One region of the Ligilactobacillus sp. MP3 genome, then DNA from elsewhere that is predicted to be linked to it. Evidence: predicted binding sites of a transcription regulator. Region 1 holds the regulator's gene; each other region holds the start of a gene.

Region 1 (8,415 bases):
CCTCTAACAAATGGCTTTAATGCCCTTGAGACAAATGGAAGTTCAAAACGTTCTACCGCTCTTTTTATACGCCTATGATTATTATTTGATACAACTATAACTGGTATAGATTCCTCTCTCATAACTTTTAACCAATTTCTGAGTTCTGGTGTACCATCTGGATTATTCCAAGCAATTAATGTATTATCTAAATCCGTTAAAATTGCTTTAATTCCATGATTTTTAACTTCTTGTGGTGTTAAATCATAAATAGATTCAATCTTCCAAGTCGGTATAAATCTTTTAAACATTGAAAATTCTCCTAATATTTTATCAATTTAAATTATATCATATTTTCCCTGAGCAATCTGTTTATACAAAATTATAAGTAATTTTAAGGATATAAAAAAAGCAAGAAGGTAAAATACCTTCTCACTTAATTAAAAAACTAAATTATTCAGCAGCTAAAGCTTTCTTTGCTTCATCAACAAGTGCTGTAAATGCAGCTGCATCTGTAATAGCTAAATCAGCTAACATCTTACGGTTAACTTCAACATTAGCTAACTTCAAACCATGCATTAACTTGCTGTAGCTAATGTCATTTTGACGAGCAGCAGCATTAATACGAGCAATCCATAACTTACGGAAGTTAGACTTTGTCTTACGACGATCACGGAATGCATATTGGTATGACTTCATAACTTGTTGCTTAGCAACTTTGAATTGAATATGCTTTGCTCCGCGATAACCTTTAGCTAATTTGATAATTTTCTTACGACGTTGGCGTGTAACAGATCCACCTTTAACACGTGGCATGACAATTCCTCCTTAAAAATTCAACCTTTATACTAGGTATAGTTACATAATTAAGTAACTTTTCTTCTTTATAATATTTATCTTAGATATTCTTATTTCATTTGAGAAAGCATTTGCTTGATACGTTTCATATCTGAAGCAGATACCATTGAAGCTTTACGTAATTGACGACGTTGCTTCTTTGTTTTACCGTGGAAACGATGTGATGTGTAGGCGTTTGAACGTTTCAAACCACCATTTCCTGTACGCTTAAAGCGTTTTGCTGATGCACGGTGTGTTTTTTGTTTTGGCATGATTATAAATCCTCCTAAAATAAATAAATTGTTTTATTATTTTTCAGTTTTTGGTGCAAGCATTAAGAACATGCTACGACCATCCATTTTTGCTTTAGACTCTACAGTTGCAACGTCTTCAGTTGCTTCTGCAAAACGATTAAGGACATCACGACCAATATCCTTATGAGTAATTGCACGTCCCTTAAAACGAATAGAAACTTTAACCTTGTCTCCTTTAGATAAGAACTTACGTGCATTCTTCATCTTAGTATTAAAGTCATTCGTATCAATAGTTGGACTTAAACGAACTTCTTTGATGTTAACAACTTTTTGCTTTTTACGAGCTTCTCTTTGTTTCTTTTGAAGTTCAAAACGATATTTACCGTAATCCATGATTTTTGCAACAGGTGGCTTAGCTTTAGGAGCAACTAAAACCAGGTCAAGATTTGCATCTTCAGCCATTTTTAGAGCTTCTTGCTTAGTCTTTACACCTAATTGGTCACCATTATCGCTAATCAATCTTAATTCTCGAGCACGAATGCCTTCATTAACCATTTTATCGACTGCTATGATATTCACCTCCAAAAATAATTCAGAGAGAAAATGCAGAAAACGGACATCCAAAAAATCAGAATGCCCGTCTTAATAATCCGTTTTAATTAGAATTAATATCATAATTTCTGCCCGGAAACCTACATTTCCTAGGCGAGAAGCGGGTGCCTCTGCTTTTTTCTCAACTTTATAAGTATATCAACTACACTTAAAAGCGTCAAGACTATAATAGAAATTATTTTTCTCTACTATAATTTTCTATATCTTCAAACAAAAGATTCTTAAATTCAGCTTTTGTCATAGTGTTAGTCTTTTCTTCACCATATTTACGAACTGTCACTGTTCCGTTTGAAACTTCTTCATCACCAATAACAAGTGTATAAGGTATCTTGTTTACTTGGGCTTGACGAATCTTATATCCCATTTTTTCATTTCTATCATCAACAGTAACACGAATGCCATGTGCTCTTAATTTACTGCTTAAATCATTTACATAATCCATATGTAAATCATTCTTAACAGGAATAATATCTACTTGGTGTGGAGCTAACCAAGTTGGAAATGCACCCTTATACATTTCAGTTAAGTAAGCTGTAAAACGTTCCATAGTTGAAACAATTCCACGGTGAACCATAACTGGTCTATGTTCCTCACCGTCAGCACCAATGTACTTCAAATCAAATCTTTCTGGCAATAAGAAGTCTAATTGGATAGTTGATAATGTTTCTTCTCCACCTAAAGCTGTCTTAGTTTGGACATCAATCTTAGGACCATAGAATGCAGCTTCGCCTTCAGCTTCAAAATATTCTAGACCCATATCATCCATAGCAGCTTTTAACTTACTTTGAGATTTTTCCCACATTTCATCATCATCAAAGTATTTTTCTGTATTCTTAGGATCTCTATAACTTAAGCGGAAACGATAATCTGTAATATCAAAATCATTATAAACTTCCGTCATCAATTTAATTAAAGTCTTAATTTCATCTTCAATATGATCTGGTTCAATAAAGTCATGACCATCATTCAAAGTCATTTCACGAACACGAGACAATCCTGTTAATGCTCCAGACTTTTCGTATCTATGCATCATACCTAATTCAGCGATACGTAATGGCAATTCACGATATGAACGCTTGTGATGATTGTAAACTTGAATATGGGATGGACAGTTCATCGGACGTAATTCCAACATTTCACCATCACCCATATCCATTGGTGGAAACATATCTTCACGATAGTGATCCCAATGACCAGATTGCTTATACAAGTTTAAGTTTGCTAGAACTGGAGTATAGACATGTTGGAATCCCCATGCAACTTCCTTATCAATTATATATCGTTCAATTACACGACGAATTGTTGCACCATTTGGCATCCAATATGGTAATCCTGCACCAACTTTAGGATCAACAAAGAATAAATCTAATTCATTTCCAATTACACGATGATCTCTTTCACGAGCTTCTTTTTGACGTTGTAATTCAGCATCCAAATCTTTTTGCTTATAAAAAGCTGTACCATAGATACGTTGCAACATTGGATTGCTTGAAGCACCTTTCCAGTATGCACCAGCAACAGATAATAGTTTAAAAATCTTTACTTCACCAGTTGAAGATAAAACTACTCCATCAGTAATATCAATAAAATCACCTTGCTTATAAGCAACTACTTTACCATTATTTTTATTAGCTACATCTCTAACTAATTCTTCTTGATATTCGTCACCTGATACTAAATTCAAAGCTTCTTCTTCTGAAAACTCAACTCGTTCTATAGGTAAGTTTGCCTTTATTATTTCAGACATTTTTTGAGAAATCTTTTCAAAATCTGTTTCTGCAACTTGGCCTTCAGAATTATCAGTATCAAAATAGAATCCATGCTCTGTAACATCACCCAAACCAAATTTCATATTTGGGTATAATTCATGTAATGCATTAGCTAAAACTTGTGCTGCTGTTCTCCACAATACAACTAATCCATCATTAGAATCTTTTGTAATAATTTCAATAGATCCATCTTCTTTTAATGGTTGATTTAAATCAACAAAATTACCATCAACTTTTCCTGCAACAGCTTTTTTAGCCAAACTGATACTAATTGATTTAGCAATTTCAGCTGTTGTTACACCAGCATCAAATTCCTTTACTGAATTATCTGGAAATGTAATTTTTATACTAGACATTAGTTCTACCTCCTGAATTCTCTATGAAACAAATAACGTCCCTAACACACCAACATTGATGTATTAAGGACGCTATTAACGTGGTTCCACCTTTAATTTTTAGCTTTAAACAAACTACTCATTGTGCTGTTAACGGTCGCACCGGTCTAACTTTTCATTAAACAATACATGAAAGTGGTAAGAATACTACATTATTGAAAGTTTTCAGTCAAGCCTTTCATCCCTGAATCATAGTAATCCGTTTGTCTTTCACGAAATCTACAGTCTTATTTAACCATTATCTTGAAAATTATTCAAGGGTTTTTCGTTATTTATTTCTTCTATTTTCACCATTAATAACTACTTCATCAACTAAAAATCTAATTCTTTCCATAATTCTTTTTGCTTTCAAGGGTTCTAACTCACCTCTCGTATTCTGTGTTAAGTAGAATTCTTCTAAATCATCTAAAGCAATATTTGAACTAAAGAAAGTTGGTAATTCTTCTTGCATACGATATTGTAAAATCACACCTAGAACATCATCTCTAAACCAACTACTTAGTTGATCAGCACCTATATCATCTATCATTAATACAGGAGCTTTTTTCAAAGCATCAACTTTTTCCATAGTGGTATTTTTACCAATAGAATTTTTTATTTCTACAGCAAAAGATGGCATGTGAACTAAAGTTACTTTTATCCCCTTTTCTGCTAATTTATTAGCAATCGCTCCCAGTAAATATGTTTTTCCTACTCCAAACGATCCAGATAAATATAGTCCTTTATGAAAGATATTAGGCGTTTCAGTATAGTTCGCAACAAATTCTATAGCTTTTTTTAAAGCTATCATTCTTCCATCATCATCTCTATAATAATTTTCTAGTGTTGCTTTACGAATACTTTTAGGAAGATTGACAATATTAATTCTATTATTTATTTCTCTTAGTCGTCTCTTTTCTATCAATTTTTTAGTAGGTACATAGGTTACTTCAATATGATGATCACTAATAGTTAATTGTGGCGAATACCCTGGGGCAAAAACTTCTTTTCCTTCTGCTATTTTTTGCTTTAAGTCAACAAATTCATATAACTTACTTGCACCCTTTAATATTTCTTGATGACTTAGTCTATCTTTGTTTTCACGTAAAAACAATTGCACATCATCATCTTTTAAACTTTTTTCAATTATTTCTTTATACTTTTTTTCCCACTTATTTTCTACTAGCCTTTTACTAAGTTCCTTTCCCATATCTTCCACATAGCTCACCTACTTTCCATTTATTTTTTTCAATAGCTCGTCAATTTCTTTATTTTCTTTCTTTCCAACGTCTGTTAGCTTATTCTTTCCCTTTTCTTTAGCCCACTCAGGTAATTTTTCTTTAACAATTACATTGCTTTTACGGCCTTTTGAATCTTTTTTTGTCATTTTGCGTTGTAGTGATTTTTCTCGAGTGAAACTTTTAACGTAAGTCATCGCTTCTTGAGCGTTTCTTATTTTTTTCTTTGCCCAATCAGCAGCAATTCTTTCAAATGTTCCTTTTAAGATGGTAGAACTATCTTGAACAACTAACAAATAATGAATTAAAACATTAATAACTTCATTTGGTAACATCTGCTTTTCTACCAATGTTTTTACAGCATACCTTTCATTAGCAGTGACAAAACTTCCTAACTCATTTTTTAGGATCTCTAAAAATTCTAATGGAACATAGGCTTTAAAAGCATTAACTAAAGGATCAATATTCTTATCTTTTTCGTCATCTTTAGCTTTAGCCGTTTCTACTATCTTGTTTTCCTTAAAGTTTCTTCGAATTCTGCTATCAAAATTTTTTTGAGCTAATTTTTTAAATTCATTATAATCAATCTTATTATTTGTTACATTAATTGCTTTTTCTAAAAGTTTTACTAATTGAAATTCATCTATACCATAAACTAATTTGACACTTTTAATAATATCTAAGTGATCCATAACATCATCTGAACTTATATATGAGTTCTTTATGAAATCACTAAAAACTGTCATGTCTAATGATACCTTTTGGCGATTAATAAGAGATTCATCATTTGAAATCTTACTATTATTTAATTGAGCTTGTAAAACAATATTATCTTTATTTAAATTAAATACATCAAAAAATTGCTTTGTAACTTCTTTTTTATCATGATAATTATTATCAAATTTATTCCATAAAGATAATTTTTTAAATTTTTCATTTCCAACCATTTCTAATAACGCCGTGCTTAATAAATCATCTGTAAAAAATTTCACTTCGTTTAATGGTTTTTGAAGTTCATAGATATGATACTTACCTAATTTATCTTCACCTTCAAATGTTTTTATAAGCCCCGTAGCCTCAAGTTTCAAACGTGCATCATATAACCCAGGAATACTTATCCCTAAGCCATCTATAATATTCTTATTCAGTTTTCTCTCACTTAATATTAATTTAGGGTCAATTTCAAAACGTAAATATGAATATAATGCTACTGCTACAATACCTATTATTGGCTGATACAGCACTTGAACAATTTCAATATCATGATTATCTATATAGGTAGATGCAGATACCAAATATCCATCTTTTGGTGATAGTTTATTCAATGCGCTATCCATAAACTCATCCTAATCTTTCGAATTATTTTCTTCACGATCCATTAATTCCCTTAATTCATCAGCAAAGGCGTGCATATCTTTAAATTCCCTATAAACACTCGCATATCTAATATAGGCAACTTCATCAACATCAGCCAATATTTTCATTACATATTCCCCAATTAATTGGCTTGAGACTTCGGTTCCTCCAACAGAGCGTAGTTTATTTTCAACTTTATCAACTATTTCTGTAATTTCATCTATTCCTACAGGACGTTTTTCAGCAGCTCTTACAATTCCCCTTAGCAATTTTTCTCTTTGAAATTCTTCCCTTGTTCCGTTCTTCTTAATAACTAATAAAGGGGTTACTTCGACTCTCTCAAATGTTGTGAATCGATATCCACACTGCTCACATTCTCGGCGTCTTCTAATGGCATGTCCATTATCCGCTGGTCTACTATCTACAACTCTAGAACCGTTTTTATGACAATTTGGGCATTTCATAGTTGTAGCTCACCTCATTTCTCTAACATTAAATTATTTCTCTCTAGCCATTCTATCACTTGATTATGAGTATCTTCAATACTTCTTGAATTATCAATGACAATATCAGCTTTGGAATTTCTTTCTGCACTATCTAATTGAGCAGATATTCTTTTTAACGCTTTATCCCTAGTTAGTCCATCTCTTTGTATCAATCTTTCTATTTGTAATTCTTTGGGAATATATATGACCATTGTAAAATCACACATCTTATCATATCCACCTTCAAATAACAAAGGAATATCTAAGATTAATACATCTGCACCTTGCTTTTTATAATATTCAATTTGATTAATTATTTCTGTGCGTATTTTTTTACTCAATATTTTATTAAGTAACTCTCTTTTGTCCTTGTTTTCAAAAACTATTTCACCTAATTTTTTTCTATTTAAACTTCCATCAGATTGTAAAATATCATTCCCAAAAAAATGACTAATTTCTTTTAAACCTTCTGTATGTGGCTCCACAACTTTACGAGAAACTTTATCAGCGTCAATAATTGGATATCCCATCTCTTTTAAATATGTGCTAACAGTTGTCTTTCCTGAAGCTATTCCGCCAGTTAATCCTAAAATTTTCATAATTTTACCACCTGACACTTAGGACAAAAATGTGTTCCTCTCTGACCTACAACAATTCTTTGAATTGGTGTTCCGCATCTCTCACAAGGATCTCCTGTTCTTTGATAAGCATGTAAGCTAAACTGAAATCCTCCAGAATGTCTAAATGCATCTGTATATGATCTAATTGTAGTTCCTCCGGCTTCGGTAGCTAACGCTAGTTCTTTAATAATATTATCTCGTAAAACTTCAATTTCCTCTTCAGTTAATTTATTTGCCGGTGTTTCAGGATGAATTTTACTCATCCACAACACTTCATCTGCATAAATATTTCCCAAACCTGCCACTATCGTTTGATCTAATAAAGCATTTTTTATAGCTTTTTTTCTCCTTTTCAAATTTTTAGAAAAATCTTCAACTATAAAGGTTTCCTCTTTAGGTTCTGGTCCTAATTTGGCTAAACCAGCTGTTTGCATTTCCATTCCTGTTTTAACCAATTGCATCCTGCCAAACTTTCTAACATCGTTATATCTAAGTGATGTCCCATCTGTAAAATCAAATACTACGTGGGTATGTTTTTCAACTTCTTTTGTACTTGGTTCAACGAAATATTTCCCTTCCATTCTCAAATGGGAAATCATTGTCAAATCACTACTAAATCTAAATAATAGATATTTCCCACGTCTATCAATTTTTTTAATAGTTTTATTTGTTAGTTTTTCTATGAATTCTGTCTCTTCATTAATTATAGTTTTAGAATACAACACTCTAATATCTTTTACTTTTTTATTTAAGACTAGTTTCTCTAGTCCTCTACGTACTGTTTCAACTTCTGGTAATTCAGGCATTATCTCACCTTCCTACTTCGTATCAAACCAAGTTTGTCCATGCTTACTTTCAACTTTTAACGGTACATCCAGCTTAACTGCTGAA
Region 2 (8,415 bases), on a different contig from region 1:
GCTTCCAACTTGTACGTCCATTTCCTGTAGCTTGACGATTTTTATATTGACGACTAGTTCTATTTAGCCAAGCATTCGCAACGGTTGGTCGATTCAATGAATCAACCTCATTAACAGCATATGGTGCACTAGAAACTTTTGTATTTAAGTTAGTCTTATTATTATTTACAATGAAAGCTCCTGCCCCATTAAAGCTTAAATTACCACCTAATTGTTGGCGTACATTATCTGTTAATACTACACTTGCTTGTTCCTCAGTAGGAGTGTAATCCTTTTTGTTATATGTACTACTACTTGCAACCTCATTATTAAATGGTGTACTAATATGATTTGTATTAACCCCTACTGCTGCTAAAGCAACCCCTACAGCAACGGTAGCTAACCATCTCATAAATTTATTTGATTTATTTTTCTTTTTTCTTGCCATTTTAACCCTCCGAACACATATTCTAAATAAATTTTACAATACTTTTTAGATTATTTAAAGCATAAAAAAACTCCACAGCTAGGGAAACTGCGGAGAAAAAGGAAATATATTTAAGGGTTATTCCCAGTTCATCAGCTGGGAACTATGCTTTCAAAAAACATACTCTAAACCGAGTACTCACTTATACTACTTTTTATTTTTGAAGAATTTGTGAACTTTTATTGAATAAAATTTTAATATTTATAAAAAATAAATCAATCATTTTAATTACAAAAAATTAGTATTTTCTATTTACTTACTTTTTGTAATCTGTTATATTATATGTGTACTTATTGAACACAACATAATTGAAAAAGAGGTAATTAATAATGGAATCAAAATTTAACGAATTACAAAAAAAACGTCGCTCAATTTACGCTATTGGTGAAAATGTTACTGCTGATAAAAATGACATCTTTAACTTAGTAAAAACAACTATTCAACAATCTCCTACAGCTTTCCACAGCCAAACAGTAAGAGCTGTTGTATTATTTGGTGAAAAATCAAATAAAGTATGGGACATCGTTGAAGCTAACTTACGTAAAGTTGTTGATGATGACGAAGCATTCAAGAATACTCAAGCAAAAATCGCTAGCTTCCGTGCAGGTTTTGGTACAATCCTTTACTTTACAAACACACCTAAAGTTCATGAATTAGAAGAAGCATTCCCATTATATGCTGATAACTTCGCAACATGGGCAGAACAAGGTATTGGTGGTGCTCAACAAGCTGTATGGACTGCTTTAGCAGAACAAGGTATTGGTGCTAGCTTACAACACTATAACCCACTAATTGATGATGATATCAAGAAAGAATTTGATCTTCCAGCAGAATGGACATTACGTGCACAAATGCCATTCGGTTCTATCGAAGCTCCAGCTGGTGATAAAGAATTCTTAGACGAAGCTGAACAATTCAAGTTAATCGACTAATTGTTAGTCATTATATATATCAAAAGCGTTGAGAAAAACTCTCAACGCTTTTTTATGCTTCATTAACTTCTACTTTATACTTTTCTGTTTTAGAGTGTGGATACTTATTTATTTTTTCATTTTCTTCCTTTATCTTCAATAAACGTAAAGCATTTAAAATAGCTATGAAGGTTACCCCTACATCAGCAAATACAGCCTCCCACATTGTCGCTATTCCTAGTGCACCTATCAAAAGGAAAATTGCTTTTACTACTAAAGCAAAGATAATATTTTCCCATACGATTACCTTTGTCTTTCTAGCAATTTTTATTGCTTTGGTAACAGCAGTTGGATTATCTTTCATCAAAACAACATCTGCTACTTCAACTGCCGCATCTGAACCTAATGCCCCCATTGCAACTCCCACATCAGCACTAGCTAAAACTGGAGTATCATTTAAGCCATCACCTACAAAGATCACTTTACCTTTATCACCTATCTCAGATTTGATTTTCTCAACTTCTGTTACTTTATCTTGTGGTAATAATTCGGTCTTTACATTAGGGATAGCTAATTTTTCAGCTACACTTTCCCCAACAATCTTTTTATCCCCTGTAAGCATAGTAACATTGTCTATTCCTACATTCTTAAGACCTTGAATAGCTACTTTAGCATCAGTCTTTATCATATCTGAGACTTCTATTGCACCAAGATATTCATTATTTAGAGCTACATAGACGACAGTTCCAGTAGTATCTTCTATTGTCGATACTCCATCAATATTAAGCTTATTCATCAGCTTCATATTACCTACACTAATAGTATCACCTTGATATTCAGCTCTAACACCTAGACCTACTAGTTCTTCAACATTGCTTACTCGCGCAATATTTCCCGGGTAATTTTTAACAATCGAATGGGCAATTGGGTGTGGAGAAGATGATTCAGCGATTGCAGCTAATTTTACGATTTCTTTCTTGCTTACTCCATTTGTAGGTATAATTTGAGTTACAAAAAATTCACCTCTAGTTAAAGTGCCTGTCTTATCGAAAATAACAGCTTTAGCTTGACTAAGCGCCTCTAGGTAATTGCTTCCTTTAACTAAGATACCAGCCCTAGAGCTTGCACCAATTCCACCAAAATAACTTAATGGTATTGAGATAACTAAAGCACATGGGCAGGAAATAACTAGAAAAATCAAAGCTCGATATAGCCATACTTGGAATTCTTGTCCTAAAAATAATGGTGGGATGCTAGCTAACATGATCGCAGATATTACTATTACTGGAGTATATATCTGAGAAAATTTAGTAATAAAATTCTCTGTCTTTGTCTTTTTTTCACTAGCATTTTGTACTAATTCTAAAATCTTTGTTACGGTAGAATCTTTATACTCTTTACTTACTCTTATCCTAAGGGCACTATTTTCAACAATCATTCCACCTAAAACCTGACTATCCTTAGTAACTAACAAGGGTTTTGTTTCACCAGTTAGAGCTGCAGTATTTAAATATGCCTCTCCAGATTCAACAACTCCATCAATCGCTATTTTCTCTCCTGGATTAACAATGATTATGTCACCCTTGTTTAATAACTCTGGCTTAACTTGCTGTAATTTACCATTCAATTCTAAATTAGCATATTCAGGTCGAATATCTAGTAAGTTAGTTATTGATTTTTTAGAATTTTCTATCGCTAAATCTTCAAATATTTCACCTACACGATAAAATAACATAACTGCAATAGCTTCAGAAAATTGTCCAATCGCTAAAGCCCCAACTGTAGCTACCGACATCAAAAAATTCTCGTCAAACCACTTACCATGAAGTATATTTTCTATCGCTTCTTTTAAAATTGGATAAGCTGAAATAATATAAGTTACTATGTACAGAACTATCGTTATATTTTTCGGTATAAAATGAGCGAGAATCAAAAGCATTAAGCAAAGTGCAATTACTCCACTTTCTTTTTTCTCATCTGGTGACATTCTTTTTATTAAGCTCATAATAAACACCTACTTTCTAAAATATGAATATATGCTCATATATTTACATCTAGAGTATAACACGTTTTCATTTCCCTATCAATCCAGCTTATAACTTTTTTGCGTGTCTTTTTTTGCTAGTAATGGTAGAATTAGTTTTGGTGAACTATATGAAAGAACATTTTGCAAAATTACCTTCAGAAGAAGAAACTCAACGCAGTGTCCAAATATTTAAAGCATTTGGAGACTATACTCGCTACAAAATTTTGTATCTATTATATGAACGTGAACTTTCAGTCTCAGAAATCACTTCTGAAATTGGAGTTTCACAATCTGCTATCTCTCATCAACTTAAACTGTTACGTCAAACAGGTCTTGTATCTGGTCGACGTGATGGTCAAAGAATTTTATATAGTTTAGCAGATAAACATATTATTATGATTTTTAAACAAGTCAAAGAACATATCAGTGAAGATGATATTTAAAAAGAGTGCTGAGAAAATTTCAATTCTCTAGCACTCTTTCTTTATCTCTATTCAAACATTCTCTTCGTTGCTCTAAGCAATACTCTTGGATCTTTATCAAAGCGTGGATTCTTAACTAGTTTAGCCTCTGACACTCCTGCAAAATGGAATGCAGCAACTTCACCTGAACGAACTGCACTTTGTTCAGTAAATACCATTTGATATGGTTGTTCTACAAATTCTCCAGTAAATGCTAAGTTTGTAGAATGCTTTGGAATTACTTCTGGACGATCACTCTTAGCACGATTGTTAAATAATGCTGAAGCATATGGCATGTATACTGGGATACAATTGATAACACTGTCCATAATTTCATCTTCTAAGTCCATGATATTGTGTGGACCAGGATCTACTTTAGATAATTGTCCTATCAATTCTTGCAACATTTCTTTACCTGTCATCTTGATATATTGTTTATCAACAAATTCTCCTCGACGACGTGGATATAAGAAGTATCCCCAAATTACAGATTCATTAGCTTTTTGTGTTGTAAAGTGTGGTTGATGATGTACAACAATCGACATATTAACATCTTTATGTCCTAATGGTGTAATAGGTTCAGTTGAAATGAATGAATTTAAAGCATTTCCTGGAACTTGTGTTGTAATTCTAGTGATTTCATTTAATAAAATATGATTCTTAGTTGTTAAAGTAAAACTTACCCATTCTGATGCATCTCTATCATTGAAGAATTTATCAGGATTTCCCAGGTTATAAAATCTTTCGCATGCTTTCTTCCATAATGATGAAGCTGCCCCATAATCCATATTTTCAGGAGCTGGCGTGTTGAAATCACCTAAAGTTGCAGAATCTGTGATAGAACCGTTAGTAAAGAAGACAACTGTTTCATCATCTACAGTTACGTGTTCTACTGTGCCTTGTTCGATGTTTTCCATTTCTAAACCAGTTACAGTAATTTCATCTTGCATTGGTGTATCTTTAAATTCAAAATCTGTAACTCGTCTGTTCATAACAAAATTACATCCTTGTCCTTCAAGATACTTAATTAGTGGTAACATAATACTTTCATATTGGTTGTAACGTGTACGATTTACCCCTACTAAATGTTCAATTTGAGTAAATTCATAAATCATCTGATGCATATAACGTCTTAATTCTTGAGCTGATGATTGTGTTCTAAATGCAAAAGTTGTTTCCCACATGTACCAGAAATTAGTTTGGAAAATATGTGGTGAATCTTCAAAATATTCTGCAATTGTCACATTATCTAATTTTTCTTCTTGATTATCAGGCATCATAACTAAACGTGAAAGTAATATTCTGTCTAGGTTATTTAAACCAAGCTTGTGACCATCAACGATTCCCTTGCCTCCTTGAAGCAAACGAGCTTTATCATAGGTACGATGTTTACTATCAAAATCACGTGTATCTTCAGCAGCCGTCATGCCTGGTTCTGTAACTGAAGGAATTCTGTCCAATAAATCCATCAAATCAACGTATGTACGATAGTTTAACATACGTCCACCACGAGCAATAAATCCCTTTGTATTTTCCATTGGATGATTTTTATTCCAATATTCTTCAGCAGCTTCAGAAGCAGTAGATCCGTCATTAGCACCATGTGTATCTAAAGCATAGAAAGTAATATCTTTACCATTCCAATTTCCTTCTTGAATCAAATAAACTGCACCAGCCATATTTGCTAGACCAGCACCTATCATTATAGCTTTTTTCTTTCTCATAAAGATCACCTCACAAAACTATTTAAAAAACGTTTTCAATATATATTATAAACTTTTTTGTCGTCACTAAAAGAGATATTCGACATTTTAATAAAAATGTATCAATATTTAATGGATTTTAATAATATAAAAAAAATCGGACCTAAAGCCCGATTCCTAGTTTTCTTAATTTAAAAATGCTTGATGTTTCTTTTTGAAATGTTCAAATTGTTCTTCGCTAATATTACCTAATTCTAGTAATTTATTTTCTACAGTTTCTAGAACTTGAACACGATCTTCCTTACTTTCCATAAAGTCGTATTTATCACCGTCAATGATCAAAAGTGGTGAAGCATCATATTCCTTCATCCAGATATCGTAATGCTTCAATAGTCTTTGATAGTAATCTACCAAGGAAGGATCTTTTTCAATTAATTCATAATCACGACCACGTTTTTCAATTCTTTTAATCATTGTTTCATATGAAACTTTGATTGTAATCATCAAATCAGGTGATTTTTTGTGTGAAGCAAGTGGTAATTCTTCCATCATGTTGTGCAATAAACTCTTATAGATATCATATTCTACTTGAGTTGCGTTTCCCATTTCAGTGTTCATACGCATAAAGATTTCATCTTCATAAATTGAACGATCCAAAATGTTGTTATCATCTTGCATAGCTTTCTTTATCATCGCAAAACGACGATTTAAAAAGAATGTTTGTAACAAGTAAGCATATGGATTAGTTGCTTCCTTATCCCCTTCAGCACGCTTTTTAGCAGCAATTTCATTTCCCTTATAAAAAATTGGTAATACAGGGTTATCCTTTACTGGTTCGTAATATGCCTTAGTCCCTAATTCTTTAGCTAAAATTTCTGTTAAACTTGACTTGCCAGAGCCAATAATACCTGATAATGTAATCAAAATGATTGAAGCATCCTTTCTTTTCTAAATATCTGTAATTGTAAGCAAAAAAATATGCTACATGTAGCAGCATTTCAATAAAGTTCTGGTACAAACCAGACTATCCTATATAATAATACACATCTTGATCTAAAAAATAAAGAATTATTTTTCGGTATCTTGTATTTAAAATAATATTAAGGTACCATATGTTGTATCATCATTAATTAATATACATATTTGAGGAGAATTGTAATGGCTAAAATTTATCTCGCGGCTCCATTTTTCAGTGATGGCCAACACGACCGTATCAATCAAGTAAAAGAAGCTCTTGAAGCTAACAAAACTGTATCTAGTATTTTTGTACCTGAAGAACATTCATATGAACATGCTGAATTTGGATCACTAGAATGGCAAAAAGCTACTTTTACTCTTGATATCAATAATATTTACACGGCTGATGCTGTAGTTGCAATTATTGATTATAAGAAAGAAGAAAGTGATAACGAAGCTGATTCTGGTACAGCTTTTGAAATTGGCCTTGCTTTTGGTACTAATACACCTGTCATTGTAGTTCAATTCGATGCTGAAAAGGAATTGAATCTCATGATTTCTCAAGCTCTTACAGCTTACTTTGACGCAAGCAAAGGTGAATTATCTGATTTAGCAAATTATGATTTCAATGAATTGATGCCTAAATTAGCTAATCGCCCAGTTATCTAAACTCTTTTCACTACCAGTATTATCATGTTACTGGTAGTTTTTTATATATTTTTTTAAGAAGGTGTTATTTATGAATGCTGAACTTAATCGTAAAACAGCAATTAAAGAAGTTCTTCCTACTGCATTCGGCTATATTGGTATTGGAATTGCTTTTGGGATTGTTAGTAAAGCTGCTGGTTTGTCGGCTTTGCAAGCTGGTCTTATGAGCTTGATTGCCTACGGGGGATCTGCACAATTTATTATCGTAAGTATGCTGTTAGTACATAGTCCTATTATTTCCATCATTACAGCTGCTTTTCTCGTTAATTCACGTATGATTTTAATGAGTTTAGTAACTGCTAAATACTTCAAAAACAATAGTATGTTACATAATATCCTAATTGGATCCTTGTTAACAGATGAAAGCTTTGCTTTGGCAATGAATAAACTCAACTATACAAATAATAAACTCAATTTTGCTTGGTTTGACACAGCCAATTGGTTCGCATACTTCGTCTGGTTTTTCTCTTCAGTTTTAGGTGCTTTAGTGGGAAATTTTATCGAAAATCCCACTAATCTAGGAATCGATTTTGCCTTGGTAGCTATGTTTATAGGTTTGTTATACCTACAAATGATTTCTGATAAGTCATTAAAATTAAGTCTACAGCTTTTAGTAGTAGTTGCTACCTTTATCCTTGTTTATTTAGGACTTATTTTTATACCTAGCAATCTTTTAATTATTATTGTCACATTATTAGGGTGTGCAGTAGGGATGGTGTTGAAACATGTCCTCTTTTAATTATGTCTTACTCACAATCATTGGTTGTGGATTTGCAATGTGGCTTTCAAAAGTACTGCCATTTATTTTACTTAAGAAATTCTCTTTACCAGCAATTGTTATTGAATATCTGAGCTTCGTTCCAATTGTTATTATGTCTGCCTTGTGGTTTAGTCAACTTTTCACTCAACACTTGGGACATCTTCCTAACATTAACTGGGAAAATCTTCTGGCATCTTTGCCAACCTTAATCAGTGCTATTATTTCTAAAAATCTTTTGGTCACAGTTATTGTGGGGATTATCTCATTAGCTCTCATTCGTATGGTAATTTAAAAGGCTATGCAGCTTAACATTGGTAAGCTACATAGCCTTTTAACATCTTCAATTATGAACGTAATCTTCTTCTTTGGCGTTCTTCTAATTCACGGTTATTATCGTAAATCTTGTCCCCAATTTCTTTAACA
Region 3 (8,415 bases), on a different contig from region 1:
ATCAGAAGAAGTGACAGACGATCCAACTCCAGAAACTTCTACAACTAGTTCAACTCCAAAAAATATCACAAACGCAAAAGGAAAGATAGCTACACCTGAATTAAAAAATATGGATACTAAGTCTAAGGTCTTTCAAAATAAACTTCCACAAACTGGAAATAAAGCAGGGACCATTTACTCGATTATTGGATTACTTTTGACGTCTATTCTTGGAGTATGGGAGATTATTCGAAAACGCTAAAAAATTGATGTGATATATTAAGTAACGAAATTTTTTCTTAAAATAGTTATAATAGATGGCACTAAGCTCAATATTAACGAGATTTAGTGCCGTCTTTTTATGAACTACTAGAAAGTATAAAAAATTAAACAGCTAAATGTTATTATTGTAGTGTTAATTAATAAAATTTTTAGAGGTGAAATCGCATTCTATGAAAAATAATATTATAATTCGTTTGGAAAATAAAGAAGAATGGAAACAAGTAGAGAATCTTACAAGAGAAGCTTTTTGGAATAAATATCATCCTGGATGTTCTGAACATTATATTCTTCATAAATTTAGAAAACGTTCTGATTTTGTAAAAGAATTGGATTATGTTATTGAAAAAGATGGAGAAGTGATTGCCCATATTATGTATTGTAATTCTAAAATACAATGTGATAATGGGGAATTTGTTCCAGTTATGACATTTGGTCCTGTTAGTGTGTTACCAAAATATCAAGGGAAAGGATATGGTAGTAAATTGATTAAATTTACAATGGATAAAGCAAAAAAACTTGGTTGTGGTGCATTAGTAATTACTGGAGATCCAAAGTATTATCGAAAATTTGGATTTGTAAGTGGACATTCTATGAATATTTACTATGATCCTTTTCCTCGAAATGAAGAAATTCCATTTTTCATGATAAAAGAATTACAATCAGGTTATCTTTCTGAAGTAATTGGTACTTTTAAGGATCCAGAAGGATATATTGTTGAAGATGCAGAAGTTGAAAAATTTGACACTAATTTTCCAACAAAGGAAAAGAAAATCTTACCAGGGCAATTATCATAAATATGAAAAGATAACTCTACGTTTAATAGTATGGAATTTTTTTACTGCTACATTGTGTTAAAATATAACGTGGATTATATGTAGTTTATTGTGATAATGATTCTACTATATAAATAATAGCTTACCTTTTCTAATACTTTGAAGGATAAGAATGTATTCCCCATATTGTGTGGGGGAGAATTTTTGTCAAATATTCAGTATAAATTTAATGAAAGATCTATCAGGTAATTATCTGGTAGATCTTTTATTTAAATTTAGAAAAAATTATACAAGAAATTCATGTTAAATTACGTGATAACTCTTAATAGAATTATGGCTTGAACTATCCTAACTTAACCTAAAACTATCGTTTCTTAATGGTTTGAAATTAGGAATTCTGGGAACACAGTAAACTTGCCAGTTTAACTTTTCACTAAATGGTATAGTGGACACTGTTTTGTTACCATGGCGTGTTCCGTACCGTAATGAGCGATAAAATAACGCAGCGTCAAACTTGATAAAAATCTAGTTTGACGCTGTTATATTAATTAAATGGATCCCAAGTATATTTAGCGCGTTGACCACCGATCAATTTAGGACGTGAACGCAAGAACGTAACATGTGCTTTGCCAATTTCAGTAATACTTGTTCTAACGGGAATTTGTACAAATTTTACATGCATACCAATAGAAGTATCCCCAATATCCATACCAGCTTTTGCAGTGATATGCTCAACTTCTACTGGGTTATCAAAAGCTTCAAATGCTGCGATTTGACCAGCTCCACCCGCATGTAGAGACGGATAAACTGTGACAATTTCCAAATTATTCTTTTCAGCAACACTTTCTTCGACAACTAAAGCACGGTTCAAATGTTCGCAACCTTGAACTGCAAGATGTACACCTAATTCTTTAAGGCGATCATTGATTGTATTTACGACTGTGCGACCGATATCAATATTTGAATGTTTACCAATATGTTGTCCCTGTATTTCACTAGTACTCATACCTAGTACAAAAATATCATCTTTTTTTAAATTAGCTTGTTCAAGCAACTCATTAAGTGCTTGTAAAGTTTTTTCTTTGATTTCAGTTAATTCCATTTTCTCACCACCAATAATTGCTATATGTCCTATTATAACGCAAGTTTGAAAAAAATATTATTCAATAGATTGCATACTATATATAGTGTGATATTTTATTTTTTGGCACTATATATTGTATTAGGTAGAGTTAACGTGTAATATATATAGTATAAAATAATGGAAAGGGAAATGTGCTATGTTGGATTTAAAAACAGATAAAAATAATATAAAAATAATAAAAGAAGTACCGAGTTACTTCGTTAAAAGAGATGGAGCAAAATTTTCCTTTGCTTTATATAAATTAAAATTAGTACTAAATGCAATGGATTTATCGGGTAAGATCCAAGAAAATGTAATTAGTGGAATACTAAATAAATTAGTAGGAAAAGGCGAAGTAAGTGCACAGGAAGTAGCAACTGCTTTTGTAGATACGTTAAAAGAGCTAGGTTTAGATGATAAAGCTCAAGCTTACATAGAATATCGTAAACAAGATGAAGAAAAATGGGAAGAACAAACAAATCCAACAGAAAGACTAGCTAGACTTCAAGGAAAGGATCCAAGTTTAGTTCACGAAAATGCTAATAAGGATAGTAAAGTTTTTAATACGCAACGTGATTTAACAGCCGGAACTGTTGGAAAGACACTAGGTTTGAAGATGATGCCTGAACATGTTGCTAAGGCTCATTTACGTGGTGATATTCATTATCATGACTTGGACTACACACCATGGAGTCCCATGACTAATTGTTGCTTAATTGACTTTAAAGAAATGTTGACCCATGGATTTAAGATTGGTAATGCAGAAGTGGAAAGTCCTCATTCTATTCAAACTGCAACAGCACAAATGGCACAAATCATCGCCAACGTTGCTTCTTCTCAATATGGTGGTTGTTCTGCTGATAGAATTGATGAAGTTTTAGCACCATTTGCTATGAAGAATTATCACAAGCATTTGAAGGAAAGTGAAGAATTTATCACTGATGAGGATAAAATCAAGGCTTTTGCAGTTAAAAGAACTAAAAAAGATATTTATGATGCGATGCAAGCATTAGAGTATGAGATTAATACATTATTTTCATCACAAGGTCAAACACCATTTACTACTTTAGGTTTTGGCTTGGGAACGTCATGGGTTGAAAGAGAAATTCAAAAATCAATTTTGAGAATTAGAATTGCTGGATTGGGTAAAGAAAAGAGAACTGCTATTTTTCCAAAGTTGGTTTTCACAATCAAGAAAGGTGTAAATTTGAAGCCTGAAGATCCTAACTACGACATCAAAGAATTGGCAGTTGAATGTGCTACTAAGAGAATGTATCCTGATGTTTTAATGTACGACAAGATTAAAGAGTTAACAGGTAGTTTCAAAGCGCCAATGGGTTGTCGCTCATTCTTGCAAGGTTGGAAGGATGAAAATGGTCAAGAAGTTAACTCTGGACGGATGAATTTAGGGGTAGTAACAGTTAATTTACCAAGAATAGCTTTAAAAGCTAATGGAGATAAAGATCTATTTTGGCAAATTTTTGATGAGGAAATGCAAGTTGCTAAATCCGCATTAGTTTTCAAGGTTAAACGAGTATTGGATGCTAGTCCTGAAAATGCACCTATTTTGTATCAATTTGGTGCTTTCGGCAAGAGATTAAAACCAGATGGAAATGTAGATGAACTTTTCAAAAATGGTAGAGCAACAGTTTCTTTGGGATACATTGGTTTGTATGAAGTCGGAACAAGTTTCTATGGTCCTGATTGGGAAAATAATCAAGAAGCTCATGACTTTACTTTACAAATTGTTAAAGAGCTAAACTTAAGATGCAAAGCTTGGTCTAAGGAATATAATTATCACTTTAGTGTTTATTCAACTCCAAGTGAATCATTGACAGATCGTTTCTGCAAATTAGATACAGAAAGATTTGGTAAGGTAAAGGATATTACAGACAAAGAATACTATACAAATAGTTTCCACTATGATGTAAGAAAGCATCCATCTCCATTTGAAAAATTGACTTTTGAAATGGATTATCCTAAGTATGCTTCTGGTGGCTTCATCCATTATTGCGAATATCCTAATTTGAGACAAAATCCTAAGGCACTCGAGGCTGTGTGGGACTGGGCTTATGATAAGATAGGTTATTTAGGAACTAATACTCCAATTGATAAATGTTATAAATGTGGATTCCAAGGTGAATTTAAACCAACAGCACGTGGTTTTGAATGTCCTAAGTGTGGTAATCATGATCCTAAGACATGTGATTGTGTAAAGAGAACTTGTGGTTACTTAGGTAATCCTCTACAAAGACCAATGGTACATGGTCGTCACGTTGAAATAGCATCACGAGCTAAAAATTTAATGAATGGAATGGCAGAAGATGAACAATAATGATTCGATTCGTATAAGTGTTGGTGGAGATACAGTCTTTGTTAATAAGGATGATTTTAAAGTAGATAATAGTGAATCAAAAAATAAGCAAAGAAGACGAAAAAGAGGCCCTCGTAATCCACAACCTAAAGAATGGTTAGCAAGTAATTTAAGTCAAATGAAGATTGCAGATTATAAACCATTTAATTTTGTTGATGGTGAAGGAATTAGATGTAGTTTATATGTTAGTGGATGTATGTTTGCTTGCCCAGGTTGCTATAATAAAGCTGCTCAGAATTTTAATTATGGAACCCCATATACCCAAGAACTTGAAGATCAAATTATTAAAGATTTAGGCGAGAGCTATTGTCAAGGATTAACTTTATTAGGTGGAGAACCATTTCTAAATACGCAGGTTTGTTTGAAATTGGTTAAAAGAATAAGAAAAGAATACGGTCACGCAAAAGATATTTGGTCTTGGTCAGGATATACTTGGGATGAATTGATGAAAGAATCTGAAGATAAATTAGAATTATTATATAATTTAGATATTTTAGTTGATGGTAGATTTGAACAAGATTTGATGGATTTAACTTTGCAATTTAGAGGAAGTTCTAATCAAAGGATTATTGATGTACAAAAGTCACTTAAAGAAGGTCAAGTTGTAATTTGGGATAGATTGACTAAATAAATAAAAACTTAACTTTTATATAAGTTTATATATATAGATATTTGAGACTAAAAATATTTGATATAATTACATTAATATAAACATGATAATTGTTTACAAAAAGTTAATTAATATTTTTTGTAAAAGATATTTATTTTTTGGACAATATGTAGTAAAATAAGTATGTGGTTAATTATATTGTAGTACATTGAGGTAGGTCCTTAATTTAGAAAAGAGGCGTTTCATAGATGGTTACACTTTATACATCACCAAGTTGCACATCTTGTCGTAAGGCTCGTGCATGGCTAGAAGAACATAATATTCCATTTGAAGAAAGAAATATTTTTTCTAACCCTTTAAATGTTGATGAAATTAAACAAATTTTACAAATGACAGAAGATGGAACTGAAGAAATTATTTCTAAACGTTCTAAGATTTTTCAAGATTTAGATATTGATTTAGATGAATTACCATTACAAAAACTTTATACATTAATTCAAAAGAATCCTGGTTTGCTTAGAAGACCTATCATAATGGATAGTAAGAGACTTCAAGTTGGATATAATGAAGACGAGATTAGAAGATTCTTACCAAGAGATGTTAGAGCTTTAGAATTGCAAAGAGCACAAGCATTAGTGGATTTGTAAGAATTAGTTAATAGTGGAAAAATGACAAATTGTGTTTTTAAGGAAACATGATTTGTTATTTTTTATCATTTTATACTTACTTTTTATTAGTAAAATAAAAATATATGTGCTACAATTTGGTTGAATTTAAACTGGAAAGTGAGGATATTAAATGCAAGAATTTAAAAATATAATCATTGGATTTGGAAAAGGTGGAAAAACTTTAGCCAAGAATTTAGCTGCTAAAGGAGAGTCAGTATTAGTAGTAGAAAAGTCTAAGAAGATGTATGGTGGAACATGTATTAATATTGCTTGTTTACCATCAAAAAATTTGATCATTAATGCTCAACGTGGAATTAAGTTTGAAGATGCTGTTAAGCAAAAAAATGAAATGACAACAGCTTTAAGAAATAAGAATTATCATATGGTCGCAGATGAAGAAACGGCAACTGTTTTAGATGGGACAGCTAAATTTGTTGGTAATCATACGATTGAAATTGTTTTGGACAGTGGTGAAAAGACTAAGATTAAGGGCGAGAGAATCTTTATTAATACTGGAGCTACTCCGATAATTCCACAAGTTAAAGGTTTGAAAGAAAGTAAGTATATTTTAGATTCAACAGCAGCTATGGATCAAAATTCCTTACCAAATGAATTAGTAATTTTAGGTGCTGGGTATATTGGTATAGAATTTGCTTCAATGTTTGCTCGTTATGGGGCTAAAGTAACAGTTTTAGACACTAACGAAAAGTTTTTAAAGCGTGAAGATGATGATATATCAGAAATGCTTTTCAATGACTTAAGTCAAGATGGGATTGAATTTAAATTAGGAGTAAAAGTTGTAGAAGTTAGAGATCTATCTGATAAAGTGGAAGTTGTTTACGAAATCAATGGTCAAAAACGAACTGTTGAAGCCGATAATTTATTAGTAGCAACGGGAAGAAAGCCGGTAACAGAAAATTTGGGATTGGAAAATACGGATATTGAACTAGATGAACGTGGAGCAATTAAAGTTGATGATTATTTAAGAACAACTGCAGAAAATGTATGGGCAATTGGCGATGTTAAAGGCGGACCTCAATTTACTTACATTTCTCTAGATGACTTTAGAATTATTTTTGACCAACTTTATGGAAAAGGTGAAAGAAAAGTTAGTGATAGAAAGTTAGTTCCTTATAGTGTCTTCACTACACCAGCACTATCTAGAGTTGGTTTAAATGAAGTGGAAGCTAAAAATAAGGGAATTGAGTATAGGCTATTTAAATTGGCAGCTACTTCCATTCCAAAGGCTAAAGTAATAGGAAATACTCGTGGAATGTATAAAATCTTAGTAAATCCAGATACAGAAGAAATTTTAGGTGCGACAATTTACGGTGAAGAATCATATGAAGTAATTAATTTAATTGCGTTGGCGATGAAAGCTAAATTACCATATACAATGTTAAGAGATCAAATTTACACTCATCCAACAATGTCAGAAGCACTAAATGATGTGTTGAAAGGTTAATTGAATAACAAAAAAGTCCTACTTTAATCGGCCATAAGATTAAAGTAGGACTTTTTGACTAACGGATAAAGCCTAATTTAGCCATTAAAACTTTATACCAAACTTGTTTAGATTTATCTTTAACAACTTCTCTTTCATTTCTAATAACATTCTTTAATGGCAATAAATACTTCTTGTACAATCTATTGTTTGAAATCCAGTTATGGAATCTAGGAGAAAACTTAGACGTAAAGTAAATTGATAAAAGAAAGAATGGTACTTGAGGGATTACAGGTAAAGCTAATCCGATTAGTCCTAAAATGAAAAAGAAAATCGCAAGTATTAACCAAATTCCTCTTAAAACAAAACGCATAAAATATCCCCTTTACTATATATTTATAAAAAGTATAGCACAAAATGATTATAAAGTGGTTAAAGATTATTTTAAGAAAATTTATTAATTTGTGCAAAACAGAACAAATTATTTTTTGTAAAAACGAATATTAATAATTAACTCCTCAAATTATAAATGCTTTATTTATAAGTGTTTTTGAGTCACATATAAAAACATTTTATAGATTATATAATATTTGACTATATGAATATGTGAATTGTATCATTAATATTGGAAGTGATTTCTTAATATTTACTTAAGGAGTGGATTAATTATGTCAGAATTTCGCATTGAAGAAGATACATTAGGAGAAGTAAAGATTCCTAAGACTGCACTCTGGGGACCACAAACAGAACGTAGTCGTAACAATTTCCCAACTGGTCGCTTTATGCCAATTGAAATAATTCGTGCTTTACTTCAAATTAAAAAGGCAGCTGCACAATCAAATATGGAATTAAACCAAATTAGTGAAGCAAAGGGAAAGTTAATTGTTGAAAGTATCGATACTTTACTTGCTTTAAGTGATGAAGATCTTCGTAAAGATTTCCCATTAAAAGTTTATCAAACAGGTTCTGGTACTCAAACAAATATGAACTGTAATGAAGTAGTAGCTCATCAAGCTGCAAAATTAAATCCTGAACTTGAAATTTTACCTAACGATGATGTTAATAAAGGTCAAAGTTCTAATGATATTTTCCCAACAGCAATGAATATTGTAGCTGCAGATGCAGTAGCTAAGTTGGAAGAATCTGCACAACATTTGATTGA
Region 4 (8,415 bases), on a different contig from region 1:
CAGTACCACTCCTATTTATTAAAATAGCAATCAAACAAATTTAACGTTAAAGTTTCTAGCATATTTTGCATAGAGATATTACTTGCCAACTTTCTATTGCTTTCTACCACCAAATTTAAGCCATTAACCAATTTATCGTTTGTTATCTGCGTAGTATTTTGTTGGATGAAATCTATATTCTCTTTAAAGACTATCTCTTCTGTCAATCCAAAACGTTCTAAAACTGTATCACGTACAGTTAATATTATAACTTGTAATACTAGATTTCGATCTTCTTTATTTTGAATAAGTCCGATAATTTTTGATTGAATCATTACAAATGATAATAAATCTTTTCTTAACAATTTTCGATACCAATTATTGACCGTTGCTAAAATCTTATCAAAATTCTCATTATCATTAATTTTTTTAGCTTCAACTACACTTTGAGCAAGATTGGCTAAAATATGACTATTTTTCTCAGAAATGCTTTCTGAAATTAATTCTTGCTCCAATTGTCCAGAAGTAAGTTGTTGCATTTCGACTTCTTGACACCTTGAAATAATAGTTGGTAACAATTTTTGTGGTTCAGATGTTAATAGAAAAGCTGTTATATTTCCAGATGGTTCTTCCAGGAATTTCAACAAACTATTTGCAGCTCCAATTGACATTTTCTGAGCATCTTGGATAATAAATACTTTCCTATCACTTTCTACCCCACTCTTATTAAATTCCGACTTCAAATATCTTATTTGATCAACTTTTATTGATAATCCGTCCGGCATAATAGTAACTACATCTGGGTGATTATTATTCTCAATTCTATTACATTCAGAACACTTTAAACAAGGTACTCCATTTTGTGAATTTAAACAGAATATCCCCTTAGCAACCCACTTTGCTAATTCTATTTTTCCAGTACCTTCAGCTCCTGATAGTAAATATGCATGTACCAGCTTGTTTTCTCTAATCAATTTTGCAAAATGTTTCGTTAAAAACGGTTGTCTTTCCGTTATAGATATTTTCATTTTAGTTGGATACCTCTAATTCTAACTATGGAAATTACATAAAATTATTTAAAATAGCTAATGTATCATCTATAACCTTATCTAAATTTTGGCTTGCATCAATAACTTTAATTCTTTCTTTGTTGCTTTCAGCTAATGATAAATAAGCTTGTCTTACCTTATGATAAAAGTCCATAGATTCTTTATCTAATCTATCTACTTGATTTTGACGATTATTGCTAATTCTCTTCAAACTTATCTCTGGTTCAACATCATAGTATAAAGTTAAATCTGGTTTGAGATTTTCAGTAGCAAACTCATTTAATTTAATAACTGGCTCTACACCTATATCCCTAGCTACTCCTTGATATACTACAGAACTATCAACAAAACGATCACATAGGACTAACTTCCCTTCATTCAAAGCTGGTAGTACTGTATCAACTAAATGTTGTCGTCTAGCTGCCGCATATAGCAATGCCTCTGTTCTTGCATCCATTTCCGTATATTCAACATTTAAAATGATCTTTCTGATAGCTTCTGATATTCTATTTCCACCGGGTTCTCTGGTCCAAATATAATTATCTATTTTCTTACCATTTAGATGCTCTATAACACCCTTTAATACACTTGTTTTACCTGAACCATCAATACCTTCAAATGTTATAAATTTTCCTTCCAATAAAAAAACCTCATTGCATATAATATTAATTCAATTCTACTTTAATTTTTTCTTTATGTCTAATTGCAAAAAATAAAAAGAGGAACTGCTATTTTAAATTACAATTCCTCTTTCTTTAATTAATGATCTATTACAGAGGATTGAATATGTCCCCTGACATTTCGCAACTTAGCTTCTTGATATAAAAATTGATATTTAGCTTTTGCAAGCTGAGTTTCAGCCACTAATTCCTCATCTACTTCATATACAGCTTGTTCTGTTTGTCTAGCGTGATCCCAATTTTTTTTAGCCTGATCTATTAAATAAAGTAGTTCTTCATCGTATTCTTTGCGTAATTTCTTTTTATTTCTACCGAACAGAATACCCACCACCTTAAATTTCTTGTCGTCCTTCAATAGCTTTAAATAATGTCATCTCATCTGCATATTCAATATCACTACCTACAGCTAATCCATGTGCTAATCTAGTAACCTTTATATTAGCTGGTTTTACTAAACGAGCAATGTACATAGCAGTTGCTTCTCCTTCAGGGGTCGCATTAGTAGCAATGATAACTTCCTTTATTGCTTCATTTTTCTGCAGTCTTCTTAAAAGAGAAGCAATATTTATATCTTCAGGACCTTTTCCTTCAATTGGAGATAATACACCATGGAGTACATGATACAAACCATGATACTCATTCATTCTTTCTAATGACATCACATCCTTTGGTTGTTCAACAACAACAACCTTACTATTATCTCGCGATTTATCAGCGCAAATCATGCAAGGATCACTTTCAGTAATATTGCCACAAATACTGCAATAACTTAAATCTCTTTTAGCAGAGATCAGAGATTGAGCAAATTCAGTCACATCATCCTCTTGCATATCAATTGTATAGAATGCTAATCTAGTTGCCGTTTTACTACCAATTCCTGGTAATTTCATATAACTATCAATTAATTTAGAAATAGGTTCTGGATATTGCATCTAATAACCCCTTCCTTCTAGAAAAATTATAGTCCTGGAATATTACGAGAATATTTACCCATTGTTTCTTGTGTTTGTTTATCAATCTTGTTCATAGCATCATTAACTGCCATAAGTACTAAATCTTGTAACATATCTACGTCATCTGGATCAACAGCTTCTTCCTTGATAGATATATCTGTCATCTTGTGATCACCAGTAAATTTTACTACTACAGCATCATCAGCTGCATGACCTTCAAAAATAGTTGCATTTAGCTCATCTTGATCCTTTTTCATATTCTTTTGTAGTTTTTGCATTTGTTTCATCATACTTTGCATGTTCATACCACGCATCATCATTCATCATATCCTTTCAATTAATCATTTTTTATTTCAACAATGTCTGTACCAAATAGTTCCTCAGCTTTTTGTATAATAGTTGGTTGAGTTGGAGTAGATTGATCATCATTATCTTGAGATTGTTCATTTGTATCATCAGCAATAACTACTGCCCCATTTTTTCTTTGTTTAAGATAGTTACTTCTTATTTCAGGCCAATTTTCTACTGGAATCAATACTAAACTTGGAACCTTTCCAATTAGTCTATCTAATCCATTTTCCAGAGTATCTATCAACTCTTGGTCTTCAAGAGCTTTTTGGCATAAAAATGCATATTCAAAGCCAACAACAACACCATTTTCACTAGCTGCAACAGGTTCACTAACATGCATAATTGCTCTTTGAGTAACAGATAACATATTCATTAAATCTGGCCAAACTTGTTTCAATTCATTTAGTGATTGCCTTGTAGCATTGTTTAATACACTATAAACTTGTGACAAATTAATTTTAACATTTTTTTGTCCCTTTGTTGTATTTTTTCTAACTTGCTTTCTAGGTTCATTATTCTTTTCAATTTGAATTGTATTACTGGATAAACTATCCACTTTACGTTGTAAGTTTTCTATTTTTTGCTTTAATAATTCAATTTGGCTCAAATCAACATTCGATATCCTATCAGCTTCACTATTCGTACTTAATTGCGTTAGTTTGACAGTTAATACTTCCAAATAAATAGATTGGTGAGAACTGAATCTCATATTCTCTTGCTGTTTATTTAATTCATCTATGATTTGGTAAATTTGAGTAACATTTATTTGTTGAGATAATTCCTTAAATTTATCATCTAATAAACCTAATTCGCCATCAGAAACCATTTCTGGTGCTTGTTGGTATAATAGTAAATCCCTACAATAATTAATTAAGTCCTCAATTAAGCGATTGGCATCTTTACCTTGTTCTACAATCTGCTGAATTTCTTTTAAAGCATTAGTCGTATCTTTAGATAGTACAAATTTCAGATAATTAAATAGACTTTCTTGTGTAACACTCCCCGTTACTAATAATGCGTTATCTAAAGTAACATTATTATCACCAAAAGAGATTACTTGATCTAGTAAACTTAAAGCATCACGCATTCCACCTTCAGCAGCTTTAGCGATTACTTTTAAAGCTTTATCATCATAATCTACATTTTTTTGATCTAAAATATAAATCATTCTTTGTAAAATAGACTCAGCAGTTATTCTCTTAAAATCAAATCTCTGCGTTCTTGAGATGATAGTTGCTGGGATTTTATGCGGTTCCGTTGTAGCCAAGATAAAGACTACATTTGCTGGAGGTTCTTCAAGGGTCTTTAACAAAGCATTAAATGCACCAGTTGATAACATATGAACTTCATCAATAATGTATACTTTATAATCAGCTTCTGTGGGCGCATACTTTACTTTATCCCTAATATCTCTAATTTCCTCTACACCATTATTAGAAGCCGCGTCTATTTCAATAACGTCATTTAAACGCCCTTCCGTAATGGCCTTACATGTTTCACACTCGTTACAAGGCTCACCTTCTTTTGAAAAGCGACAATTTATAGCCTTGGCAAAAATCTTTGCTGCAGATGTCTTACCAGTTCCTCTAGGACCAGTAAATAAGTAAGCATGCGAGGTTTGGTGAGTTATAATTGCATTTTTCAGAGTTTTGGTCACCATTTCTTGACCAACTAGATCCATAAATCTTTGTGGACGCCAAACTCGATAAAGAGCCTGATAACTCAAAGAGACTCCTCCTTCCAAAATTCATCAAAAAAAATCTCTCGGTTGCTCCAAGAACAAAACCGAGAGTTAACATTTCATATTAACTTAAGGCACATGCGAACTCTGCTTAGTGCTGCTTCCTTCCGGACCTGACACGCTTCACAAAGACAACATTGCCTCAAGGCCTTGCGGCAAATACTATGATACACGAATTAGTCAAAAATATCTAGTCTTTCACTCGATTTTTTCTTTTTTTCTTCATTTTTTTCCTAATTGATTTAAAAAAATCTTTCAGAATAGAAGCACATTCATTTTCTAAAATTCCTTTTTCTACAAATGATTGATGATTAAATCTGCTATCTTCAAGTAAATTCATCAATGTTCCTACAGTTCCTGCTTTAGGATCAGATGCACCATAATATACTTCAGGAATTCTTGAATTAATAATCGCTCCACTGCACATTGGACAAGGTTCTAATGTTACAAAAAGTTGAGTATCGACTAACCTCCAACTATTAACTGTTTCATTTGCTTCCTCAATGGCTAACATCTCTGCATGTAGTGTAGCATTCTGACTATGTTCCCTTAAGTTATGCCCTCTCCCAATGATTTTTCCATCTTTTACAATTACACAGCCAATTGGCACCTCTCCAATCTTAGCTGCTAATTTTGCTTCAAATAAAGCTTCTTTCATAAATTTCACTTTTTGTTCATCAGTCAATGGCAAGAAAATCACCTCGCTATTTAATCATTTCACTTTGTAAAATAAAATATCCTTTCTTCTTATTTAAGGTTTGACAATTTTCAAATACTTCATTTAATTTCTTTATTGCAGAAGGTGCACCTTGTTTCTTTTGAATTACAGCTACAATACTGCCACCAAGATTTAGATGTTGCTTTGATCCTGCTAAAATCCCATGAACAACATCTTTTCCCGCTCTTATAGGTGGATTTGTAATTATCAAATCATAATCAGTTTCATTAATATCTTCATATTGACTAGATTTAAAAATTTTAACGTTATTTATATTATTATTTGCTGCATTTTTCTTGGCTAATTCAAGGGCTAGTTCATTGACATCTACCATATCTACCTGACTATTTGGATATGCTTTTGCTATTGACAATCCAATAGGGCCATAGCCGCAACCCATATCTAGTATTTTTTTATTATCTAAATCTAAATTAGCATCAATAGTTTCTAATAGTACTCTTGTACCAAAATCAACCGTATTTTTTGAAAAAACTCCATTATCTGTTGTAAAATGTATGTTATTTCCCAGCAATTCGAAATTCCACTTTTTTTCTTTATGTTCTACGTCTGGGTTTGAAGAATAATAATAATTAGTCATTGTCTTTTTCTCCTGTAATTTATATCTATAATAATACGCATTTTTTTCTACCTTAGCAAATTATTGTTTTTACCAAAATTCCCATTAACACAACATGTCGGACACTATCATTAAAAATCCACAATATATGGTGTAGTTAGACTTGAATTTTTCTCTATATATTGTATACTAAATACACGAAGAAGTTACGGAGGTAGTTTTTATGAAATTAGATTTATTCACTAAAAACAATTGTATTCAATGTAAAATGACAAAAAAATTTTTAAAACAACATAACGTTGAGTTTAAAGAACACAACATTTCCGAAAATCCTGAATATATTGACTATTTAAAGAACAAGGGTTTCCAAGCTGTACCTGTGTTGGAAGAAAATGATTCCCCTATCGTAAATGGTTTCCGTCCAGACTTATTGAAGAAGTTGATTGCTCAATGAAAATAGTTTACTTCACGGTAACTGGACAAACAAAAAGATTTATCAAAAAATTAGGCAGCAACTATGAATATTTTGAAATAGATGCTGCCAATCCTTTTTTTGAAGTAAATGATCCCTTTGTATTAATTACACCTACTTATGATAAACAGATAACAGAACCCATAAATGACTTTTTAGAGTATCAAAATAATAGTCATTATCTTAAAGGAATTGTTGGAACTGGTAATCGTAACTTTGCTGAATTATTTATCTTTACAGCAAAGAATCTATCTTACGAATATCACGTTCCATTAATTTATGCATTTGAATTTAATGGAACTCCTACTGATGTTTCAAATTTTAAGAAAGCGGTGAAGGAACTTGAGTCTAAAGGACATTGATATTAGTAAAGTTACTTACTTTGATTTAAATAATGAAATAAATATTCCTGTAAATGGTCAAATCCAATTAGGAAAAGATAAAGAGGCTCTTGAAGCCTTTTTAAATGAAAATGTTAAGCCTAATACTAAACAATTTTCTTCGATTAAGGAACGAATTAATTATTTAATTCAAAATAACTACTATGAAGAAGAATTTATTTCTAAATATTCATTTGAATTTATCGAAAAATTATATGATTACCTAAAAAAAGAAGATTTTCATTTTAAAACTTTTATGGCAGCATATAAATTTTATGCTCAGTACGCTTTAAAAACTGACGATAATGCCTACTATTTAGAAAACTTTATAGATAGAGTTGCTACTAACGCTCTTTATTTTGGTGATGGAGATGAAAAATTAGCTTTAGAATTAGCCGATGAATTAATCCATCAAAGATATCAACCTGCTACTCCAAGTTTCTTGAATGCCGGTCGTAAACGTCGTGGAGAACTGGTATCTTGTTTCTTAATCCAAATGACTGATGACATGAATTCAATCGGAAGAAATATTAATTCTGCCCTACAATTATCACGTATTGGCGGTGGTGTTGGTATTAATCTTTCCAATTTACGCGGTGCTGGTGCTCCTATTAAAGGAATTCATGGAGCTGCATCTGGTGTCGTTCCTGTTATGAAGTTACTTGAAGATAGCTTTACATATTCAAACCAACTTGGTCAACGTCAAGGTGCTGGTGCTGTTTATTTAAATGTCTTCCATCCTGATATAGAAGCATTTTTATCTGCTAAAAAAGAAAATGCTGATGAAAAAATTCGTGTAAAGACCCTTTCATTAGGATTAGTAGTTCCAGATAAATACTACGAATTAGTAGCTAAAAATGAAGACATGTATCTTTTTGATCCTTGGGGAGTTGAACGTGTTTACCACAAACCATTTTCTTATGTGGATATCACTAAAGAATATGATAATATGGTTGCTAATCCAAATATTCCTAAGAAAGTTATTAAAGCTCGTGATTTAGAAGAACAAATTTCTAAGTTACAACAAGAATCTGGATATCCTTATGTTATTAACATAGATACTGCTAATAGAGTAAATCCTATTTCTGGAAAAATTGTTATGAGTAATTTATGTTCCGAAATTTTACAAGTTCAACGTGCTTCAGTAATTAATAATCGTCAAGAATATGAAGTTCTAGGGACAGATATTAGTTGTAACTTAGGTTCTACTAATATTGTTAATCTTATGGCATCACCTAACTTCGGTAAATCTGTTGAAGTTATGACTAGAGCTTTAACTTTTGTTACTGATAAATCGGATATTGATGTTGTTCCATCAATCCAACATGGAAATCGATTAGCTCATACTATCGGTTTAGGTGCTATGGGGTTACATGCTTACCTTGCTAAAAATCAAATTGAATATGGATCACCTGAAGCTCTTGAATTTACTAGTGTATATTTCATGTTACTAAACTATTGGACTTTAGTAGCTTCAAACAAAATTGCAAAAGAAAGAAAAGTTACTTTTGATAA

The links. The regulator NrdR, encoded in region 1, represses ribonucleotide reductase genes. The targets are predictions, from matches to a motif close to ACACNATATATNGTGT.
Region 2: NOU10_RS03270 (deoxynucleoside kinase) is a predicted target of NrdR. The motif match lies at 6,673-6,688, and genes of this name have one in related genera.
Region 3: nrdD (anaerobic ribonucleoside-triphosphate reductase) is a predicted target of NrdR. The motif match lies at 2,210-2,225, and genes of this name have one in related genera.
Region 4: nrdH (glutaredoxin-like protein NrdH) is a predicted target of NrdR. The motif match lies at 6,188-6,203, and genes of this name have one in related genera.

Annotation. Positions count from the first base shown of each region.
Region 1 covers NZ_JANFQI010000002.1:60,777-69,191, reverse strand. The annotation lists gene NOU10_RS01920 (YqeG family HAD IIIA-type phosphatase) at 1-290, opposite strand, end outside; gene rplT (50S ribosomal protein L20) at 433-795, opposite strand; gene rpmI (50S ribosomal protein L35) at 888-1,088, opposite strand; gene infC (translation initiation factor IF-3) at 1,125-1,625, opposite strand; ribosomal protein L20 leader region at 1,669-1,804, opposite strand; gene thrS (threonine--tRNA ligase) at 1,858-3,807, opposite strand; gene dnaI (primosomal protein DnaI) at 4,115-5,044, opposite strand; gene NOU10_RS01890 (DnaD domain protein) at 5,054-6,400, opposite strand; gene nrdR (transcriptional regulator NrdR) at 6,410-6,883, opposite strand; gene coaE (dephospho-CoA kinase) at 6,898-7,503, opposite strand; gene mutM (DNA-formamidopyrimidine glycosylase) at 7,500-8,330, opposite strand; gene polA (DNA polymerase I) at 8,343-8,415, opposite strand, start outside.
Region 2 covers NZ_JANFQI010000003.1:65,049-73,463, reverse strand. The annotation lists gene NOU10_RS03295 (DNA/RNA non-specific endonuclease) at 1-427, opposite strand, end outside; gene NOU10_RS03290 (nitroreductase family protein) at 796-1,398, shown strand; gene NOU10_RS03285 (heavy metal translocating P-type ATPase) at 1,451-3,382, opposite strand; gene NOU10_RS03280 (metalloregulator ArsR/SmtB family transcription factor) at 3,532-3,846, shown strand; gene NOU10_RS03275 (oleate hydratase) at 3,894-5,588, opposite strand; gene NOU10_RS03270 (deoxynucleoside kinase) at 5,754-6,491, opposite strand; gene NOU10_RS03265 (nucleoside 2-deoxyribosyltransferase) at 6,726-7,193, shown strand; gene NOU10_RS03260 (AzlC family ABC transporter permease) at 7,264-7,971, shown strand; gene NOU10_RS03255 (AzlD domain-containing protein) at 7,958-8,284, shown strand; gene NOU10_RS03250 (MarR family winged helix-turn-helix transcriptional regulator) at 8,337-8,415, opposite strand, start outside.
Region 3 covers NZ_JANFQI010000016.1:9,702-18,116, reverse strand. The annotation lists partial or broken gene NOU10_RS08885 (LPXTG cell wall anchor domain-containing protein) at 1-241, shown strand, start outside; gene NOU10_RS08880 (GNAT family N-acetyltransferase) at 432-1,055, shown strand; gene NOU10_RS08875 (TIGR01440 family protein) at 1,579-2,136, opposite strand; gene nrdD (anaerobic ribonucleoside-triphosphate reductase) at 2,315-4,492, shown strand; gene nrdG (anaerobic ribonucleoside-triphosphate reductase activating protein) at 4,482-5,162, shown strand; gene spxA (transcriptional regulator SpxA) at 5,390-5,788, shown strand; gene NOU10_RS08855 (FAD-dependent oxidoreductase) at 5,940-7,274, shown strand; gene NOU10_RS08850 (DUF454 family protein) at 7,333-7,626, opposite strand; gene NOU10_RS08845 (class II fumarate hydratase) at 7,922-8,415, shown strand, end outside.
Region 4 covers NZ_JANFQI010000001.1:40,827-49,241, reverse strand. The annotation lists gene NOU10_RS00315 (DNA replication initiation control protein YabA) at 1-1, opposite strand, end outside; gene holB (DNA polymerase III subunit delta') at 12-1,007, opposite strand; gene tmk (dTMP kinase) at 1,042-1,668, opposite strand; gene NOU10_RS00300 (YaaL family protein) at 1,788-2,027, opposite strand; gene recR (recombination mediator RecR) at 2,041-2,640, opposite strand; gene NOU10_RS00290 (YbaB/EbfC family nucleoid-associated protein) at 2,667-2,981, opposite strand; gene dnaX (DNA polymerase III subunit gamma/tau) at 2,999-4,738, opposite strand; RNA gene ffs (signal recognition particle sRNA small type) at 4,817-4,902, opposite strand; gene tadA (tRNA adenosine(34) deaminase TadA) at 4,944-5,444, opposite strand; gene NOU10_RS00270 (class I SAM-dependent methyltransferase) at 5,458-6,069, opposite strand; gene nrdH (glutaredoxin-like protein NrdH) at 6,272-6,502, shown strand; gene nrdI (class Ib ribonucleoside-diphosphate reductase assembly flavoprotein NrdI) at 6,499-6,882, shown strand; gene nrdE (class 1b ribonucleoside-diphosphate reductase subunit alpha) at 6,863-8,415, shown strand, end outside.